3 regions of the Musicola paradisiaca NCPPB 2511 genome follow, and region 1 is predicted to be linked to each of the others. Evidence: riboswitches for the same ligand, from Rfam matches in the RefSeq annotation. Region 1 holds a riboswitch; each other region holds the start of a gene.

Region 1 (4,173 bases):
CAACGCTCACATCCGTTATCACAGCCAATGGCGATATTCTTCCTCGTTCATCTCGCCAATCTGCCACTGCGTCACCTGCAACAGCAACGCCATACGCTGTGACGTCGACAAAAAACGCCATAAACCGCGCCTGCCGTGACACAGCCAACGCACATAGAAACGATACTGACAGGTCATCATCCGCCTCCTCACGCTGCGTTGTTCACTGACCCAAAGTATCGACGTAATATAGGGAAAAATATATTGATGACTTTCCGCCGTGGAGTTCCCCTTTTATGTCATCGACTCGTTTGCAACAGCAGTTTGTCCGGTTATGGCAATGCTTCCAGGGCCAGGATACCGACACCACGCTACAGGAATTGGCCGTCCTGCTGAATTGTTCGCGCCGCCATATTCGATCGCTGCTGCGCGCCATGCAGGAGCAGGGTTGGCTGCTCTGGCATGCGGAAGCGGGACGCGGAAAACGTTCACGCCTGACGTTCCTGTACACCGGCCTGACGTTGCAACAGCAGCGAGCTGAAGACCTATTGGAACAAGACCGTATCGACCAGTTGGTGCAATTGGTCGGCGACAAGGAGACCCTGCGTCAGATGCTGATGTCCCACCTGGGACGCAGCTTCCGCCAGGGCCGCCACCTGCTGCGCATACTCTATTATCGCCCGATGCATAACCTGATGCCCGGCAATGCATTACGGCGTTCCGAAATGCACCTGGCCCGGCAGATCTTCAGCGGGCTGACCAGCATAAATGAGGAAAATGGGGAACTCCTGCCGGATCTGGCGCACCACTGGCAGGCGCTGTCGCCACTGCATTGGCGGTTTTATCTGCGTCCGGCGGTACGCTTTCATCACGGTCGGGAAATGACGATGGAAGATGTGGTCACGTCCCTGAAACGGCTGACGCTGTCGCCGCTGTTCTCACATTGGGTCGCCATTACCTCCCCCGCGCCGTTCGTGCTGGATATTGAGCTCAGCATGCCCGACGTTTGGCTGCCGTGGCTGCTGGGCAGCGTCCCGGCGATGATCATCCCGAAAGAGTGGCAAACGCTGCCGGACTTCGTGCGCCAGCCGATGGGTACCGGCCCATACTCGGTGGTGAAAAACACCCACAGCCAACTGAAGATTCAGGCATTTGACGACTACTTTGGCTACCGTGCGCTGATCGATGAAGTCAGTATCTGGGTACTGCCTGATGAACCGTCGCTCCCTCCCTGCTCAATACAGTTACAGGGAGACGATACACATACCGACGAACTGGAAAACCGCTTGGAGGAAGGCTGTTACTACCTCCTGTTCGATCGCCGCGCGCCGACCATGTGCGACCCGGCTGTCCGGCGTTGGCTCTGCCAGGTGCTTAGCCCGGTCGCTATGCTCGGCCAGGCGGGCGATATTTACCAGAGCAGTTGGTCGCCCGCCTACGGCCTGCTGCCGCGCTGGCATCACAATATTCCGCGCGCCTTGCAGGAAAAACCGGCGTCGCTGGCCCGGCTGCGTATCACCAGCTACCGCGATCATCCCGAATATCAGGATATTACCGACATCATGGCGCGTCTGCTGGCGCAGTACGATGTCACGCTCAGCGTGCAGCATCTGGATTATGAAAAGTGGCATCAAGGGCAAGGCGATAGCGATCTGTGGCTCGGCAGCGCCAACTTTGCCCTGCCGCTCGAATTCTCGCTGTTTGCCATGTTGTATGAAATGCCGCTGCTGCAACACTGCATAGACGAAGACCTGGCCGCGACCGCCCGCCAGTGGCGGCAGGGCTCGCTCTCTTTGCCGGATTGGGGACAGGCGCTGATACAACGCCAGCAAATCCACCCGCTATTTCACCATTGGCTGCAATTGCAGGGGCAACGCAGCATGCGCGGCATCCATCTCAATACCCGCGGGTGGTTCGATTTCAAATCCGCCTGGTTTGCACCGCCGGATAATCTCTAAACGCGCGCCGCACCGCGATTGCCGCGTCGTACATGTCGACGCCAACCGGAACGCATACCGCCGGATTCCGTGCTTTCCCTTATGTAACGTTCATCTTACAATACCGCCGTTCTCAACGGGGTGCGATGCCGCCGCTGTTCGGTTTGTCGCTGAGAAAATACCCGTCGAACCTGATCCGGTTAATACCGGCGAAGGGATTTGAGACTGCTTCCGGCCTGCTCAAAGACCTTTGCCATCCGCTAAAAATTGGAGTGCAAAGTGTTAAAAAAATTACTGTCCTGCCTGCTATTGCTATCCGCCCCCGTGTTCGCCAAACCGACGCTCACGGTCTACACCTACGACTCATTCGCGTCAGAATGGGGGCCGGGGCCGGGCGTCAAAACCGCCTTTGAAAAAACCTGCGACTGCGAACTGAAATTCGTCGCGCTGGAAGATGGCGTCTCACTGCTTAACCGCCTGCGCATGGAAGGCAAAAACAGCCCGGCCGATATCGTCTTGGGTCTGGACAACAACCTGCTGCAGGCGGCGGAACAAACCGGCCTGTTCAGCAAACACGGTATTAGCACCGATGCGCTGGCCGTACCCGGCGGTTGGAAAAACGACACCTTTCTGCCGTTCGACTACGGTTACTTCGCCTTCGTCTACAACAAAGATAAGCTGAAAAACCCGCCGACAAGCCTGCGTGAACTGGTGGAAAGCAACCAGCCGTGGAAGGTGATTTACGAAGACCCGCGCACCAGCACGCCGGGTTTGGGCTTGCTGCTGTGGATGCAAAAAGTGTACGGCGACCAGACGCCGCAGGCCTGGCAGCAACTGGCGAAAAAAACCGTTACCGTCACCAAAGGATGGAGCGAAGCTTACGGTCTATTCCTCAAAGGCGAGGCGGATCTGGTACTGAGCTACACCACTTCGCCGGCCTATCACATCATCGCCGAGAAGAAAGACAACTATGCCGCCGCTGATTTCGCCGAAGGCCATTACCTGCAAGTGGAAGTGGCCGGTCGTCTGGCTGGCAGTAAAAACCCCCAGTTGGCGGAGCGTTTCCTGCAGTTCATGGTCAGCCCGGCTTTCCAGCAGATCATCCCGACCACCAACTGGATGTACCCGGCGGTTAAAACCGAGTTGCCTGCGGGCTATAACAGCCTGATGGTGCCCAAGACCTCGTTGTCGTTCACCCCGCAGCAGGTCGCCGAGCAACGCGCAAGCTGGGTGCAGGCATGGCAACGCGCCGTCAGCCGCTGATTCCCGGCTGGCTGTGGGCCGGCGGTCTGGCAGCCTCGTTGTTGACGGCCACCGCCGTGCTGGCCTTCGGCGCGCTGTGGTTTGATGCGCCGCAGGCGCCATGGTTGTCGCTGTGGCAGGATAGTTACCTGTGGCACGTCATCGGATTCAGCGTCTGGCAGGCGCTGCTTTCCGCCCTGCTCTCCACACTTCCCGCGCTGTTTCTGGCGCGTGCGCTCTACCGCCGTCGCTTCCCCGGCCGGCGCTGGCTGTTGCGGCTATGCGCCATGACGCTGGTGTTGCCGGTGCTGGTGGCGGTGTTCGGTATCCTCAGCGTATATGGCCGCGAAGGCTGGCTGGCGCAGCTATTGGCGCTGTTCGGGCTGCATTATCGCTTCTCGCCTTACGGTTTGCAGGGCATCCTGCTGGCCCATGTGTTCTTCAATCTGCCGCTGGCGACCCGGCTGATGCTGCAGGCGCTGGAGAGCATTTCCAGCGAACAGCGCCAATTGGCGGCTCAGCTCGGCATGCGCGGCTGGCATTTTTTCCGGCTGGTGGAATGGCCCTGGCTGCGCCGTCAGTTACTACCGGCGGGGTCACTGATTTTCATGCTCTGCTTCGCCAGTTTCGCTACCGTGCTTTCGCTGGGCGGCGGCCCGCAGGCAACCACCATCGAACTGGCGATTTATCAGGCGCTGAGTTTTGATTACGACCCGGCGCGTGCGGCGCTGCTGGCACTGTTACAGCTGATCTGTTGTCTGGGATTGACGCTGCTTGGGCAGCGGTTAACCACACTGCTGCCGGTCGGCATCAGCCAGCAGCGTGACTGGCGCGATCCGCAAGACAGCCCGTTCAGCCGCATCGCCGATACCCTGTTGATTGTCGCGGCACTCCTGCTGTTACTGCCGCCATTGCTGGCCGTGGTGGCTGACGGGCTGCACGGTTCGCTCGTCAGCGTCATACGCCAGAATGCGCTATGGCAAACCTTATGGACTTCGCTGCGCATCGCGCTGGC
Region 2 (4,173 bases), 1.1 Mb from region 1:
TTCGCTGCCGCGGGCGCGGAATTCGGCGGACATCTGTGCCATACCGACGTCGATCGGCTGCGCCTGCGCTTCCTGCCGGGCGGCGTAGTCTCTGACTTCCTGGGTTATTTTCATCGAACAGAATTTCGGCCCGCACATTGAGCAAAAATGCGCGATTTTGCCGGATTCCTGCGGCAGGGTTTCGTCGTGGTAGGCGCGGGCGGTTTCCGGGTCGAGCGCCAGATTGAACTGGTCTTCCCAGCGAAATTCGAATCGCGCCTTGGACATGGCGTTATCGCGGATCTGCGCGCCGGGGTGGCCTTTCGCCAGATCGGCGGCATGAGCGGCGATCTTGTAGGTAATAAGCCCTTGTTTAACGTCGTTTTTGTTGGGTAGACCCAGGTGTTCTTTCGGCGTGACGTAGCACAGCATGGCGCAGCCGAACCAGCCGATCATCGCCGCGCCGATGCCGGAGGTGAAGTGGTCGTAACCCGGCGCGATGTCGGTGGTGAGCGGGCCTAACGTATAGAACGGCGCTTCGTGGCAGTGCTCCAGCTCCTCGGTCATGTTGCGGCGGATCATCTGCATCGGCACATGGCCGGGGCCTTCGATCATCACCTGTACGTCGTATTCCCAGGCGATTTTGGTCAGTTCGCCCAGCGTGTGCAGTTCGGCGAACTGGGCTTCGTCGTTGGCGTCTTGAATCGAGCCGGGGCGCAGGCCGTCGCCCAGCGACAGCGCGACGTCATAGGCGCTACAGATTTCGCAAATTTCACGGAAATGCTGGTAGAGGAAGTTTTCCTGATGGTGCGACAGGCACCATTTGGCCATGATCGAGCCGCCGCGCGAGACGATGCCGGTCAGACGTTTGGCGGTCATCGGCACGTAGCGCAGCAGTACGCCGGCGTGGATGGTGAAATAGTCCACCCCCTGTTCGGCTTGCTCCAGCAGGGTGTCGCGGAAGATCTCCCAATTGAGGTTTTCCGCGATGCCGTTCACTTTTTCCAGCGCTTGATAGATGGGCACCGTGCCGATCGGCACTGGGCTGTTGCGCAGGATCCATTCGCGGGTTTCGTGGATGTAGCGGCCGGTGGACAGATCCATCACGGTGTCTGCGCCCCAGCGGGTCGACCACACCAGTTTTTCCACTTCCTCTTCAATGGAGGAGGAGACGGACGAGTTGCCGATGTTGGCGTTCACTTTGACCAGAAAATTACGGCCGATGATCATCGGCTCCGATTCCGGGTGATTGATGTTGGCCGGAATGATGGCGCGGCCGGCGGCCACTTCCTGACGCACGAACTCCGGGGTGATGTTCTCCGGCAGATGCGCGCCAAAGCTGTGTCCGGGATGCTGTTGGCGCAGCACCTCGCCGCGAATGCGCTCGCGCCCCATGTTTTCACGGATGGCGATGAACTCCATTTCCGGGGTGATGACGCCACGGCGAGCGTAGTGCAGTTGGGTGACGCACCGCCCGGCTTGGGCGCGCTTGGGGGACGGCAGGTGCTCAAAGCGCAGATGGTCGAGGCCGGCGTCCGCCAGCCGCTGTTGGGTGAAGCGGGAACTGCGTTCGTGCAGCGGTTCGGTATCCTGCCGTTGGTCGATCCAGGCGGCGCGCGTTTTCGCCAGCCCTTGACGGACATCCAGCCGGGCGGCCGGGTCGCCGTAGGGGCCCGAGGTATCGTAAACCGGCACCGGTTCGTTGGGTTCGTACTGCGGATTGTCGCGGTTGCCGCCGACCAGCGTCGGGCTGAGCTGGATTTCGCGCATCGGTACCTGTAAGTCCGGACGCGAACCGGTCAGATAGATGCGTTGCGATTGGGGGAAGGCGGTGCCTTGCAGCGAGTCGATAAACTGTTGCGCCGCTTCACGTTGCGCACGACGGCTGGCGTGGTTTTGCCCGGCGGCGGGTTTCTGTTCTGTAGACATAGCAAATTCCTTAACGGTGTAGGGAAAGGTTGCTTGTCTGGAGCTCGGAGGGAGTAATGGCTGGATGTGAACCGATTGAAGCAGGCTGCATCAACAGGTTCTGGCAGTGAGATTACTCTTGTTCCCTTCGCAGGTTTTAACCTGATCAGGTTCCGCGGATCCCGAATTAACGGTCTCAGCCCGCCTGCGTTTTTTACAGGCTGGGCACTCCGACAAGATTTCTGGCTGCGCCTGATAAATCACGTTCAGGGGCGCCGCCTCACCCCGCTTCGGGGGTGGTAGCCCCACACTTTATGCCGGGTTCCGACGGCTGTCAAAAGCCAAATCATGACGCCGTGTTACGACGGGGCCAATCGTTTGCGTCGTCGCGGCATTCAGGGAAAGCGCATTGCCAAGGCCGCACACGCGCCGGATAATGCGCCCAGAGCCGTCACATGCCGTCCGGCGACAAAAAAGAGGCGATAGAAATATGGAACTGACGCTGAAAGGGGATGAGTCCGGCTGGTGGGTGGTCTGCCACCGACAGCAAGTTTGGCAACCCCAGGGAGAACTGCCGTATGGGCGTGCGGCGCAGTGGCATCTGCAACAGCGCGCAGCGCGACAGATTGGTGAATGGCAGGGCGAGGCGGTATGGCTGGTGCAGCACGAGATGGCGCAGGATATGGGTTCGGTGCGTCAGTTGCTGAGCCATGACGCCGTATTGTTCCAACTGGCTGGCCGGGCTGTGCAGTTGGAGGCGTTCTATCGCTCACACCGTTTTTGCGGTTATTGCGGCCATGACATGGTTCACAGCACGACCGAACTGGCCTGCCTCTGCCCGCATTGCCGGGAACGTTACTATCCGCAGATTGCGCCTTGCGTTATCGTTGCCATCCGCCATGAAGAGAAAATCCTGCTTGCTCAGCATTTGCGCCATCGCGGCAATATGTACACCGCGCTGGCCGGCTTCGTCGAAGTCGGCGAAACGCTGGAGCAGGCGGTTGCCAGAGAAGTCATGGAAGAGAGCAATGTGCGTATTAAGAATCTGCGTTATGTCTGCTCACAGCCTTGGCCGTTTCCGCATTCGCTGATGATGGCGTATACGGCGGAGTATGCCGGTGGCGAACTGCGGCACGACCCTTCGGAACTGCGCGACGCCGCCTGGTTTCGTTATGATCGCCTGCCTGAGTTGCCGCCGCCCGGCACGGTCGCCCGCCGCCTGATCGAAGATACCGTGGTGCTGTGCCGCGAAGCGGATAGTTAAGCGGCGTGTTAACCCGAGATAACGAACGATGCCTGTCTGCAGGCCTAAAAGGAAAAAACATGACTGACCTGAAAAATGATCGCTATCTGCGAGCTTTATTGCGCCAGCCAGTGGATGTGACGCCGGTATGGATGATGCGTCAGGCCGGGCGCTATTTGCCGGAGTATCGCGCGACGCGCGCGCAGGCGGGCGATTTTATGTCGCTATGCCGCAATGCGGAACTGGCCTGCGAAGTCACCTTACAGCCGTTGCGTCGTTACCATCTTGATGCCGCCATTCTGTTCTCGGATATCCTCACGGTGCCCGATGCCATGGGGTTGGGGCTCTATTTTGAAGCCGGCGAGGGGCCGCGTTTCACCTCTCCCGTGACGTCGCATGCCGATGTGGTGAAGCTGCCGATCCCCGATCCGGAACTGGAACTGGGGTATGTCATGAACGCCGTGCGGACTATTCGGCGGAATCTGGCGGGCGCCGTGCCGCTGATCGGCTTTTCCGGCAGCCCCTGGACGCTGGCGACCTACATGGTGGAAGGCGGCAGCAGTAAAGCATTCACTGTGATCAAGAAGATGATGTTTACCGCGCCGGAGACTCTGCACTTGCTGTTGGACAAGCTGGCGGACAGCGTCACGCTGTATCTGAACGCGCAAATTCGCGCCGGCGCCCAGTCCGTAATGATTTTTGATACCTGGGGCGGCGCGCTGAGCGGTGCTGATTATCGTGAATTCTCGCTGCATTACATGCACAAGATTGTCGATGGTTTGCTGCGCGAAAACGACGGGCGTCGCGTGCCGGTGACGCTGTTTACCAAGGGCGGCGGCCAGTGGCTGGAGGCGATGGCGGATACCGGCTGTGATGCGCTGGGGCTGGACTGGACCACCGATATCGCCGACGCCCGTCGGCGCGTCGGCGATCGGGTGGCGCTGCAGGGCAATATGGATCCCTCGCTGCTGTATGCGCAGCCGGCCCGTATCGAACAGGAAGTCGCGTCGATTCTGGCGGGATACGGCGCCGGCGCCGGCCAT
Region 3 (4,173 bases), 2.2 Mb from region 1:
GTTGTGAGTCATATAATCTTAAACCGTTACTTTTTATGGCGTTCGGGACGCACGGCGATGCGGCTATGGGCGTACTAAGGAACCGAGATGCAACTGACACCCCACCTGGCGGATGCGTTCGCCCGTATGCCGTTGACCTACCTACGGCAGGAATACCCCAATCACATTATGCACCTGATGAATAGCGATGCCGATGCGTTGCCGCCGCGTGAGTTACACCCGGTATTCTACGGCTGTTTCGACTGGCATTCCGCCGTGCATGGCTACTGGCTACTGCTGCGTAGTCTCCGCGAGTTTCCCGAACTGCCTTGTTACGACGACATTACCCGGCTGTTTGACGAGCATTTCACGCGGGATAACATGGCGCGTGAGGCTGCGTATTTTCAGGCGCCGATGCGTGCCTCCTTTGAACGGCCTTACGGTTATGGCTGGTTGCTGGCGTTGGCGGGAGAGCTCGCGCAATCGCGGCACCCTGCCGCGGCCAGTTGGTTGGATGCACTGCGGCCGCTGGTGCAGGATATCCGGCAACGGTTGCTCGACTATCTGGACAAACTGACCTACCCCATCCGGGTCGGCACTCATTTCAATACCGCTTTCGCGCTGAGTCTGTCGCTCGACTATGCACGCATCGTGGCGGACAGCAAACTGGAGACCGCCATTACCCAGGCGGCCATGTGTTATTTTGTCGATGACATCGCCTATCCCGCGCATTACGAACCGGGCGGGGACGAATTTTTGTCCGGTGCCTTGACCGAAGGGTTATTGATGAGCCAGGTGTTGGGAGCGGCATTTCCTTCCTGGTTTGATGCGTTTTTACCGACGATGTCTGTGTGCAATACGTTGCTCCATCCGGCACGGGTGAGTGACAGGGCCGATACGAAAATCGCGCATCTGGATGGGTTAAACCTCAGCCGGGCCTGGTGTATGCGCCATATCACAGAACAACTGCCGGCATCGGCCGCCTCGCGGTCGGTCTTGCTGGATGCCGCCGAGCGGCATCTTGACGCCAGCGTTGGATACGTGGTGGGCAGCCACTACAGCGGCGGACACTGGCTGGCGAGTTTCGCCATGCTGGCGCTGGTGTGCTGACCCTCACGGTTGCCCAACATGGGTGTCGGGCAATCATCCGTGGCGTTTTCCATGCCATTACGCATTATTCTCTTTGCCGATCACGATCATGTTTCCCGCTAAACGGTGGGGGTATGGTGGCGCGATATCATCCATAACGACCATCAGCAAGGAGAGATTATGCTGGATCATCTGAGTATTCCGGTGACGGATATAACCCGTAGTCGACAGTTTTATGAGGCTGCGCTCAGGCCGTTGGGTTATCGCCTGATTAAGGATATGTCGTTCGCCGTCAGCTTCGCGGTGACGGAAGGGTACGGGCAAGCCAGCGATCCGGGCGGCGAACTCTGGTTTTATCAGGCGGAGGCAGGAGCTTGCCCGGCGGTGCACTTTGCGTTCAGTACCGCATCGCGTGAGCGGGTCGACGCTTTCTTTGCCGCAGCTATCGCTGCGGGGGGCCGGGATAATGGGGCGCCGGGGCTGCGTCCAAACTACCACCCGAATTACTACGCAGCCTTTGTGTACGACCCCGATGGGTACAATATTGAGGCGGTGTATCACCGTGCACCCTGAAGTGACGGCATTCTGCCGGAGCTGCCGACACCATGATTTAGCACGCGGATGTAATGAGGTGCTATTGCGGTTGCATTGATGGATGCGGCGGTGTAGCCGTTAATGGACTGACTCCTGGGATCAGGAAACCGTAGCGATTGATCTTTTCCCAAACGCTCTGAATAATACCGCTGTTGACTCGGGGTGCCCTTCTGAAAGGCGGGGCTGAGAAATACCCGTATTACCTGAACTGGATAATGCCAGCGTAGGAAAGTCACGGTATCCCGCCGGTTGCCGTCTTCTTCCACGCCGGTCGGGAGGTTTATGAAAATGCAAGCAACACCTTTCCCTACTGCCTCTGTCGCGGATTCCCTCACTTTGTTTCACCAGCGTGCTCCGTTGGTTCATTGTCTCACTAATGACGTGGTGCAAAGTTTTACCGCTAATGTACTGCTCGCGTTGGGCGCCTCTCCCGCGATGGTGGTGGATCCGGGCGAAGCGGCGCAATTCAGCGCACTCGCTGATGCACTGCTGATCAATATTGGAACGCTAGAAGTATCCCGGGCGGATGCCATGCTGGCGGCGATCGCCAGTGCGACACAGGCAGGCACGCCCTGGGTACTGGATCCGGTTGCTGTCGGCGGGCTGACATACCGCACGGCATTTGCTCAGCAACTGCTCACGATGAAACCGGCCGCCATTCGCGGCAATGCCTCGGAAATTCTGGCGCTGGCCGGGGAAGGTTCCGCCGGGCGCGGCGTCGACAGCGGCAACGATTCATGGTTCGCGCTTCCCGCCGCTCGCTCGCTGGCGCAACGTTGGTCGACCTGCGTCGCCGTCACCGGTGAGGTGGATTACGTCACCGATGGTCAGCGTGATTGGGCGGTGAGCGGTGGCGATCCGTTAATGACGCGAGTGGTGGGCACTGGCTGCGCGTTGTCGGCCGTGGTGGCTGGGTTCTGCGCACTGGAGGGGGATCGCCTGGCCCATGTGGCGGCGGCTTGTGCCGTCATGTCGCGTTGCGGTGCGCGGGCCGCTCAGCAGGCATCGGGGCCGGGCAGCTTTATTCCCGGGTTTCTGGATGCGCTGTATGCCGAACGCGGAGGGGTGACGGTATGAAACGCATTAACGCATTAACCATCGCCGGTACCGATCCCAGCGGCGGCGCGGGGATTCAGGCTGATCTTAAAACGTTTTCCGCGTTGGGGGCTTATGGCACCAGCGTGATTACCGCATTGGTGGCGCAGAACACGCGCGGGGTGCAGTCGGTATACCGGATCGAACCGGCATTTGTCGCCGCGCAGCTGGATTCCGTGTTGAGCGACGTGCGCATTGATTGCGCCAAGATCGGCATGCTGGCGCAGACGGACATCGTAGAGGCGGTGGCAGAACGACTGCAACGTTACCCAGTGCCGCATGTGGTGCTGGATACGGTGATGCTGGCGAAAAGCGGCGACCCGCTGCTGGCACCCGAGGCGGTGGAGGCGGTGCGTCAACTGTTATTGCCGCGCGTGTCGTTGATTACCCCCAATCTGCCGGAAGCCGCGGCGTTGTTGCAGTGCGCGCCAGCGGTCGATGAGGCGGAAATGCGGCAACAGGGCGAGCGGTTGTTGGCGATGGGGTGCCAGGCTGTACTGATGAAAGGCGGGCATCTGAGCGACCGGGAAAGCCCGGACTGGTTGTTTACGACGCATTGTGCGCCGGTACGCTTCAGTACGCCGCGTGTCGTGACCCGTCACACTCACGGTACCGGCTGTACGCTCTCCGCGGCGCTGGCGGCGTTGCGTCCACGTCATGCCGACTGGCAGGAGACGTTGCCCGCCGCGAAGAATTACCTGCAGGGCGCGTTGGAGCAAGCGGATTCGTTGCAGGTCGGCGGAGGGATCGGCCCAGTGCACCATTTTTATCGCTGGTGGTGATTGGGTCTTAAGGGATAAGAAAATCAGATAAATAGCAGAAAAATATTGCATGGACAGCTCGCCCGCTACCCGTTAATTTTGTGATCTGTGTCAGATTATTGTCAGCGTGGCGACATCTGCGGACAGTAGTCTGGCGGTCACGGTTGTGTCGATGAGTGGACTTAAGGAGGGGCTCATGGCGGGTTCAATACGTGCGGTAATGATTGCCCGGGGACTACAGACGATCCTCAATGTCGGGCTGCTGGCACTGGCGGTGATGCTGGTCATCTTTCTTGTCAAGGAGACTGCGCATCTGTCGACGGTACTGTTTGTCAGCAATGAGAAGGAATCTTCCTACATGCTGATCGAGAGCCTGGTGATCTATTTTTTATATTTCGAATTTATTGCATTGATTGTGAAGTATTTTTCGTCTGGATATCACTTTCCGCTACGCTATTTCATCTATATCGGTATTACCGCCATCATTCGGCTAATCATCGTCGATCACAAAAATCCGATCGATACCCTGACCTATGCCGGCGCCATCCTGATTTTGGTGGTGACGCTCTATCTGGCCAACAGCCCGCGCCTGAAACGCGAATAAGCGACGGGCAGGTGTGTCATGTTGGTCAATTAACACCCGGCGTCGGCGGGT

Evidence for each region. Region 1 has a riboswitch for thiamine pyrophosphate ahead of thiB (thiamine ABC transporter substrate binding subunit). Riboswitches for the same ligand answer to the same signal wherever they lie in the genome.
Region 2: it holds a riboswitch for thiamine pyrophosphate, as region 1 does, so the genes downstream of both, thiC (phosphomethylpyrimidine synthase ThiC) here and thiB (thiamine ABC transporter substrate binding subunit) in region 1, are expected to answer to the same signal.
Region 3: it holds a riboswitch for thiamine pyrophosphate, as region 1 does, so the genes downstream of both, thiM (hydroxyethylthiazole kinase) here and thiB (thiamine ABC transporter substrate binding subunit) in region 1, are expected to answer to the same signal.

The regions. Positions count from the first base shown of each region.
Region 1 covers NZ_CM001857.1:690,585-694,757, reverse strand. Annotated here, with positions in the region: gene sgrT (glucose uptake inhibitor SgrT) at 19-180, opposite strand; gene sgrR (HTH-type transcriptional regulator SgrR) at 276-1,937, shown strand; TPP riboswitch at 2,044-2,152, shown strand; gene thiB (thiamine ABC transporter substrate binding subunit) at 2,196-3,179, shown strand; gene thiP (thiamine/thiamine pyrophosphate ABC transporter permease ThiP) at 3,155-4,173, shown strand, end outside.
Region 2 covers NZ_CM001857.1:4,270,346-4,274,518, reverse strand. Annotated here, with positions in the region: gene thiC (phosphomethylpyrimidine synthase ThiC) at 1-1,908, opposite strand, end outside; TPP riboswitch at 2,014-2,130, opposite strand; gene nudC (NAD(+) diphosphatase) at 2,378-3,151, shown strand; gene hemE (uroporphyrinogen decarboxylase) at 3,211-4,173, shown strand, end outside.
Region 3 covers NZ_CM001857.1:3,148,155-3,152,327, reverse strand. Annotated here, with positions in the region: gene DPA2511_RS13945 (DUF2891 domain-containing protein) at 88-1,089, shown strand; gene DPA2511_RS13935 (VOC family protein) at 1,249-1,641, shown strand; TPP riboswitch at 1,811-1,909, shown strand; gene thiM (hydroxyethylthiazole kinase) at 1,951-2,739, shown strand; gene thiD (bifunctional hydroxymethylpyrimidine kinase/phosphomethylpyrimidine kinase) at 2,736-3,539, shown strand; gene psiE (phosphate-starvation-inducible protein PsiE) at 3,715-4,122, shown strand.